3 regions of the Methylocystis sp. SB2 genome follow, and region 2 is predicted to be linked to each of the others. Evidence: predicted binding sites of a transcription regulator. Region 2 holds the regulator's gene; each other region holds the start of a gene.
What was found. Region 2 encodes PhoB, which activates phosphate uptake and scavenging genes when phosphate is short. Its sites were predicted from a motif close to TGTCATNNANCTGTCAT; they were not measured.
Positions count from the first base shown of each region.

Region 1: the regulator PhoB is predicted to act here: its motif matches at 1,355-1,371, upstream of ACPS74_RS00340 (OprO/OprP family phosphate-selective porin).
Region 3: the regulator PhoB is predicted to act here: its motif matches at 1,067-1,083, upstream of ACPS74_RS05390 (DUF2794 domain-containing protein).

Region 1 is NZ_CP187401.1:69,751-72,017, reverse strand. It holds gene ACPS74_RS00340 (OprO/OprP family phosphate-selective porin) at 1-1,293, opposite strand, end outside; gene ACPS74_RS00335 (tetratricopeptide repeat protein) at 2,062-2,267, opposite strand, start outside.
Region 2 is NZ_CP187401.1:1,938,461-1,940,727, forward strand. It holds gene ACPS74_RS09450 (GcrA family cell cycle regulator) at 333-851, shown strand; gene phoB (phosphate regulon transcriptional regulator PhoB) at 867-1,613, opposite strand; gene phoU (phosphate signaling complex protein PhoU) at 1,610-2,267, opposite strand, start outside.
Region 3 is NZ_CP187401.1:1,070,055-1,072,321, forward strand. It holds gene ACPS74_RS05385 (NAD(P)/FAD-dependent oxidoreductase) at 1-570, shown strand, start outside; gene ACPS74_RS05390 (DUF2794 domain-containing protein) at 592-1,002, opposite strand; gene htpG (molecular chaperone HtpG) at 1,477-2,267, shown strand, end outside.

The sequences.
Region 1 (2,267 bases), 1.7 Mb from region 2:
GAAGTTTTCGTAGGACAGTGCGGCCTCAAGGTCGACTTTTTCGATATCCTTTATACAGTTACCTGCGGCGTTATACTGGTTCAAGTTCACTCCCGCCACGAAGGGGGCGGACTGAGCGAAACGGCCACACGAAAGATCCGTCGTTCCGAGGAAGTTCGTGCCCAGGACATTGGCTTCCGACCCGAGGCGATTGCCTGGCGCCGAGTTACGATCGTCGCTGTAGGCTGTCGCATTATTTGGCTGATGGTAGCTTCCGGCGACGCCTAAATGCACAAGTCGATGTTCATCCAAGATGGGCGCCCAGGTGACGCGGCCGGTGGTTTCCCAGTAGGCGCCGCCTCCCCAGGGTTGATACCAATTGGCGTTTTTCACGCCGTAGCCACTATAAGCCGGCACTAAAACGCCCGCATTTCCTGACGACGTATTCACCGGACGAGCGTTGAGATCCTGGAAGCTCAGCGAGTAAAGACCGAAGTGAGCCGTCCAATTGTCTTTGCCGATCATGCCAGCCGCCACGCCGATATGGCGGAAGGGCGCGATCGCATCGACCGCAAGCGGCCGTTCGATCGTGTCGCGATATTTCGAAGACGCCAACGCCTCTAAGCTGAAAGATTCATACTGGCTGCCGATCTTGAAATAGACCGGCTCAGCGAGCAACGGATGCGACAAGCGCGGATCTTGCAGGCCGAGGTATGCATCGCGGAATCCGCCCCAAAGGAAATTGCGGTCGGTTACGTAGTTTCTTGACCAGAACTGAAGACCCGTGCCCCCGTTCGCATTCGGCAGATTTGTATTCCAAAGCTGCGTTGTGGAATTCGCGAAATCGTACTGGATCTTATAAAACCAGGGCCTGAAGCTACCCTCGACTTCAAGTCGCGCCTGGCCAAAGCCAACATTGCCCTGCCAGCCGTTGCCCGGGGAGCCAACAGTCCCGCCTCCATCTACAAAGAGGCGACCGCCGATCTTGAAGCTAAATTGCTTATCCGCCGTTTCCACGAACAGGCCGTTCCTAAAGCTGACGAAGACCGGCGGCGGCGGGGGCGGACCCGGCGGGCCCTTCGCCACGACTGCGGCGTTGGCGACGTTGGTCGCGATTGTCGCCTGCGCTTTGGCTCCGCGCGTTTCATGACGAAGCTTGGCGACCTCCGCTTCCAGCGGACGAAGCCGAGCGATCTCCGCTTCCAGCATGCGCAGTCGCGCCTCAGTGGCGCTGTCGGCCGCCTGGCCAGTTGTCGAGAGCAATGCTCCCACCGTCGCTAGAGCGAGTGATTGATTGAACCGTGTAATTGCCATGTCCCAGCCTCGCGCTTTCATGAGCGTTCAAAAACAGCGCGCGACTTATGGCCCACGTCAGATGACAAATCCATGACTTAACATGTATTGAGGCAGCATCTAATCGCTATAATTCAATGTGTTGCTGCAGTACCACACATTTAATCGTCTTAGATACAGTACGTGATTGTACTAAGTACTAGTTAAAAGCCAATTTAACTTCATTTAAGCTTTATGCATAGTATATCATTTTGCGTACGTCCTTATACATTTTATGACAACGGTCGCATAGTCCCAATAATGTACTATTTTAGCAAACTTCCAGCAATATTATTGCTATTTTATACAATGTACACACATTCGAGAAATATCATTCTCGTTTTAGAAATACAGCAGCAACACACCCCTGCGAATGTCTGCTCGGGTTAAGCAAACGCCATCGCGCGTCGCCACCCCAGCAACGGTTACAAGACTGCCGACCCCGTTCGAACTGCCGGGGTGGATGGACGAAAGGCGCTGCGAAGGATCCGGAACAGTAGCAGGCTTCTCACCTGCCGGCCGTGGGCAAAAGCCCGCCGACCACGGTTGATCAAACGGGCGCAAAGCTTATCGCCGGAGGGGCGTGGTGGCGGACTTGGCTGAACGGGGCTGAAACAACCCTCGTCGATCAGCTGCTCGCAGGACTAAAGCCTGCGAGCCCGACAGCGAAAGAACAAATCCAAATCGAGCGAGAATCGGCGGAAATCAAAGGTGGGAACGCTCCGGTCGAACCGAGCGTTCCCCTGCAGCTCAATCGCAATTTTTAAACTTCGATTCCTTGCAGCGAGCGACCATGGCTTGAGCCTTGGCGACATCTTCCGGCGACAATGACTTTGCCGACATGTCCCGCACCGCCTTCTTTTCGGTCTCGCCCATCGACAGCGACTCCGTCGCAAGCTGCGTCCACATGAAGCCGCGCAGCAGATCGCGCTCGACGCCCTGTCCGGCGACATACA
Region 2 (2,267 bases):
CAGGACGGGATTTTATGCGCGCCGCCCGACGCGGTCAAATCCATGGCGCGGTTCGATATTGGCGTCAAAGCCGCCTGGCGCGGCCGCGCTAGGGTGAGTCCTGCGGGCAACAGTCTCGCGGAAAGCCTGTTGAGAACGCCAGCGCGCGCTTGCCAGCGCGACTCGCGCATGATTCAAAGTAAACAGAAAGTTTCTAGTCAGCGCCCGCGTAATTCGTTTGGGCGTGTTCTCTCGAGTGTTGATGCGCATCACATCGCCGCAGGGCTTCAGGCCTGCGCAGCGGTCGGAAGAAAATCCGATCCGCGCTCGACCCGAAAGAATGGAGAAGCCTAATGTCATGGACCGACGAACGCGTCGAACTGCTCCGCAAACTTTGGAGCGATGGTCTCAGCGCCAGCCAAGTGGCGGCGGAACTTGGACCGGGCATCACCCGCAACGCTGTGATCGGAAAGATCCATCGTCTGGGACTCGCCGAACGCGCCAAGACGGCAAGCGCGCAGCGGCCGCGCGTCGCCAAGGCTCCTCGCCCGACGCACCCGCGCATGAACGGCGTCTCGTCGCATGGCAATCTGGCGCTCGCTTTCGCGCCGCATGCGCTAGCGGCGCCGCGGCGTGCGCCTGAAGAAGAGGTCGTGATCCCGATATCGGAGCGCGTCACGCTCATGGAGCTCCGCGAATCCATGTGCCGCTGGCCGATGGGCGACCCCACGTCGGCGGAATTCCGCTTCTGCGGCGGCAAGTCGACGATCGGCGGCGGCCCCTACTGCGCCTATCACGCGCGCGTCGCCTATCAGCCTGCGCAAGATCGCCGCCGCGCGCGCGATCAGTTCAGGGCGCAGCGTTACGCGTGAACCGCATCGGACACGTCACTCGTGTCCGAACGTTTCATCGAAAGAATAGCCCGCGCCGCGCACCGTGCGGATCGGATCCTTTTCGCGGCCGCGGATTAGCGCCTTGCGAAGCCGTCCGACATGGACGTCGACCGTGCGCTCGTCGATCTCCGCCGACATGCCCCAGACACTGTCGAGCAGCTGCGCCCGCGTGAACACGCGTCCGGGCTTCTCCATAAAATATTCGAGCAGCCGGAATTCGGTCGGACCGAGGTGGATTTCGCGGCCGGATCGCCGCACGCGACGGGTGTCGCGGTCGAGGTCAATATCGCCGAGCGTGAGCCGTGAGGCGACGCGCTCGGGCCGCGCCCGGCGCAGTAGCGCGCGCACGCGCGCCATCAGTTCCGGAGTCGAAAACGGCTTGACGACATAATCATCGGCGCCGACCGAAAGGCCGCGCACGCGCTCGCCTTCCTCGCCGCGCGCGGTCAGCATGATCACCGGCATGTCTCTGGCGCTGTCCCGCGCCCGCAGGCGTCGGCAGATTTCAAGTCCGGAAACGCCCGGCAGCATCCAGTCGAGAATGACGAGATCGGGCGGGGACTCAGCCAGCCGCAGTTCGGCTTCATCGCCATTGTCGACATGCTCGACCTGATAGCCTTCGGCTTCAAGGTTATACACGAGCAGCGTCGCGAGCGACGTCTCGTCCTCGACGACGAGGATTCGCGGCGCCCGATCGCTTTTCCCGCTCCGCTGTAGGACGGCGGACGTCACGTCGCTCATTGCGCCGCCTCGTCCTTCAGGCCGAAGTCGGGAACGCGCGTCTTTGGCCGCTCCGTGGGCATCGCTTCGCCGGTGACCAGATAAACGACCGTCTCTGAGATGTTGGTCGTGTGATCGCCGATCCGCTCCAGATTCTTCGAGCAGAACAGGAGATGCGTACAGAAGGAGATGTTGCGCGGATCCTCCATCATGAAGGTGAGGAGATCGCGGAACACCGAATCCTCCAGCGCGTCGAGATCGGAATCGTTCTGCCAGACCGCGCGCGCCCGCTCGGTGTCGCGCAAGGCGTAAGCGTCCAGCGCGTCCTTAAGCTGCATCGCGGCGATTTCGTGCATCGATTTCAGACCGACGATCGCGCGCGGCACGCGCGCCTCCGACACGATCTTGAGCGTTCGCTTGGCGATGTTCTTGGCCAGATCGCCGACGCGCTCGATGTCGCCGGAAATGCGGATAGCGGCGATGCATTCACGCAAATCGACCGCAAGCGGCTGTCGGCGCGCGATGGTGAGAATGGCGTTCTCCTCGATTTCGCGCTGCAACGCGTCGAGACGAGGATCGCTGGAGACGACGCGGTGGGCGAGATCGACGTCGAAGGTCGACAACGCGTCCATCGCCTCCGCCAGCATTTTCTCCGCGACGCCGCCCATTTCAGCG
Region 3 (2,267 bases), 870 kb from region 2:
CTTTCGCAAGAGCCGGACGGGCGTTGGCGCGTCGAGACGGCGAACGGGCCGCTCGTCGCCGGCGCCGCGGTTGTGGCGCTCGGCCCCTGGTCCGACGCCATCTACGGGCCGCTCGGCTATCGCATTCCGCTCGGCTGGAAGCGCGGCTACCATATGCATTACGCCGCAAAGGACGGCGCAAAACTCAATCATCCCATCCTCGACGCCGACGTCGGTTATCTTTTGGCGCCGATGCGCCGCGGCGTCAGGCTGACGAGCGGCGCCGAATTCGCCCGCCGCGACGCGCCGCCGACCCCGGTTCAGATCGAGGTTTGCGAACCGACGGCGCGCCGATTGTTTCCGCTCGCCGAACGGCTGGACCCTGAACCCTGGCGCGGCGCGCGGCCCTGCCTGCCGGACATGCTGCCGATCATTGGTCCGGCGCCGCGTCATCGCGGCCTATGGTTCGATTTCGGCCATGCGCATCATGGGCTGACGCTTGGGCCGGTTTCCGGCCGGCTCCTCGCCGATATGATGACGGGCGAACAGCCCTTCATCGATCCCGCGCCCTATCGGGCCGATCGATTCTGATCTTGCGACGATGTCTTTGTTCTATTCGGCGCCGACGAGTTTGAGCGCGCGGTCCAAGACGCGCACGACGCGCGCAAGATCATGTCCGCGACGAAGCACGAGCCCCGTCGCCGCGATCACGGAATAGGCGCCTTGCCGACGCGCCAGCGCCGGGTCCTTCTCGATTCGATACAGCGGCGCTTCGCTCGCGCGCCGGAAAATCGAGAACACGGCCTTCGCCGGGGTGAAGTCGATGGCGTAGTCGCGCCATTCCCCCTGTGCGACTTTCGCGCCATAAAGATTGAAGATGACGTTGAGTTCCGGGCGGCTGAATGAGACCGCCACGCCGCGCTTGTCTCCCCGAACTCCCGACGCCGCGTCCGGCGAAGCGCCGTTCACGACGACGAGCGCGGGGCGAACCCGGCTGGGCTCCGTCGTCTCCGACTCCGCCATGCGTCCGCTCTCCTCGATCTCTCTTAACCATGTTGGCCCGCAAGGATGCGCCCGGCAAGACTTAATGACTGGTTTACGACGAGAATCTTCGCGTCCCTGCGCTCTGATAAGATTTGGCTGGGAAGAATCATACTTTCGCCGACTTGGCGCCCCTTGCCAGCCAAACGCGCCGCCCAAAATGAAGTTCATTGCCTCGACAGCTCGGGGCCACGCGTTTTCGGTTTCGTCAGCCCCCCAGCCCCCCGAAGCGTGCGGTTCAGAGATTTAGAGGTCGTGGCGATGGTCGAGCCGGCCGGGAGTTTCGCTCCCGCGCCGGCTCGTCTAGCTTTAGCGGTCGGCCTACCCGCCTTGAGCGACCCCGCGGCGGCGCCCCGCCGCCGAGGCTCTTGCAAATTCCGCAACAATGACGAACTCAAGAGCCGCCGTCGCCTCGACCGCGACGTGCATTCTCTTTTTCTTTTCATCGGAGAGAACATGACCGACGACGCCGCATCCGTCGACGCCGCGGCTCCCGCCGCCGATCCGCAAACCGCCGCCGATTTCGGTTTTGAGGCCGACGTCGCGCGGCTGCTCGAGCTGATGACGCACTCCGTCTATTCGGAGCGCGACGTCTTTCTGCGCGAACTCGTCTCGAACGCCGCCGACGCCTGCGAAAAGCTGCGTTACGAGGCGCTTTCCGACGAAAAACTCGCCGCGCAAGCCGCCGCGCCGCTCGTCACGATCTCACTCGACAAGGACAAGCGCACGCTGACCGTCGCCGACAATGGGGTCGGCATGTCGCGCGAGGAGCTGATCAGCGCCCTTGGCACCATCGCAAATTCCGGCACGCGCGCCTTTCTCGACAAACTCGGGAAGGAAAAGGACGCGGGCTTCATCGGCCAGTTCGGCGTCGGCTTCTACTCCGCCTTCATGGTCGCCGACCACGTCGAGGTCGCGACGCGGCGCGCCGGCCAGGATCAGGCATGGCTGTGGAGTTCAGACGGCAAGGGCTCATATCAGATCGCGGCTCTGCCGCTGGAAGAGGCTCCCGCCGTCGGCGCCCGCGTCACGCTGCATCTCAACGCCGACAGCGATGAATTTCTCGACGGCTGGCGAGTTGAAAGCGTCGTGCGCGAGCACTCGGGCGCGATCGCCGCGCCGATTGATCTCATCGCGGCGCCGGGCGAAGAGCCCCGGCGGATCGCCGAAGGCGTCGCCCTGTGGACGAAGCCTAAGTCGGACATCACACATGAGCAATATGTCGACTTTTACCGGCAATTGTCCGG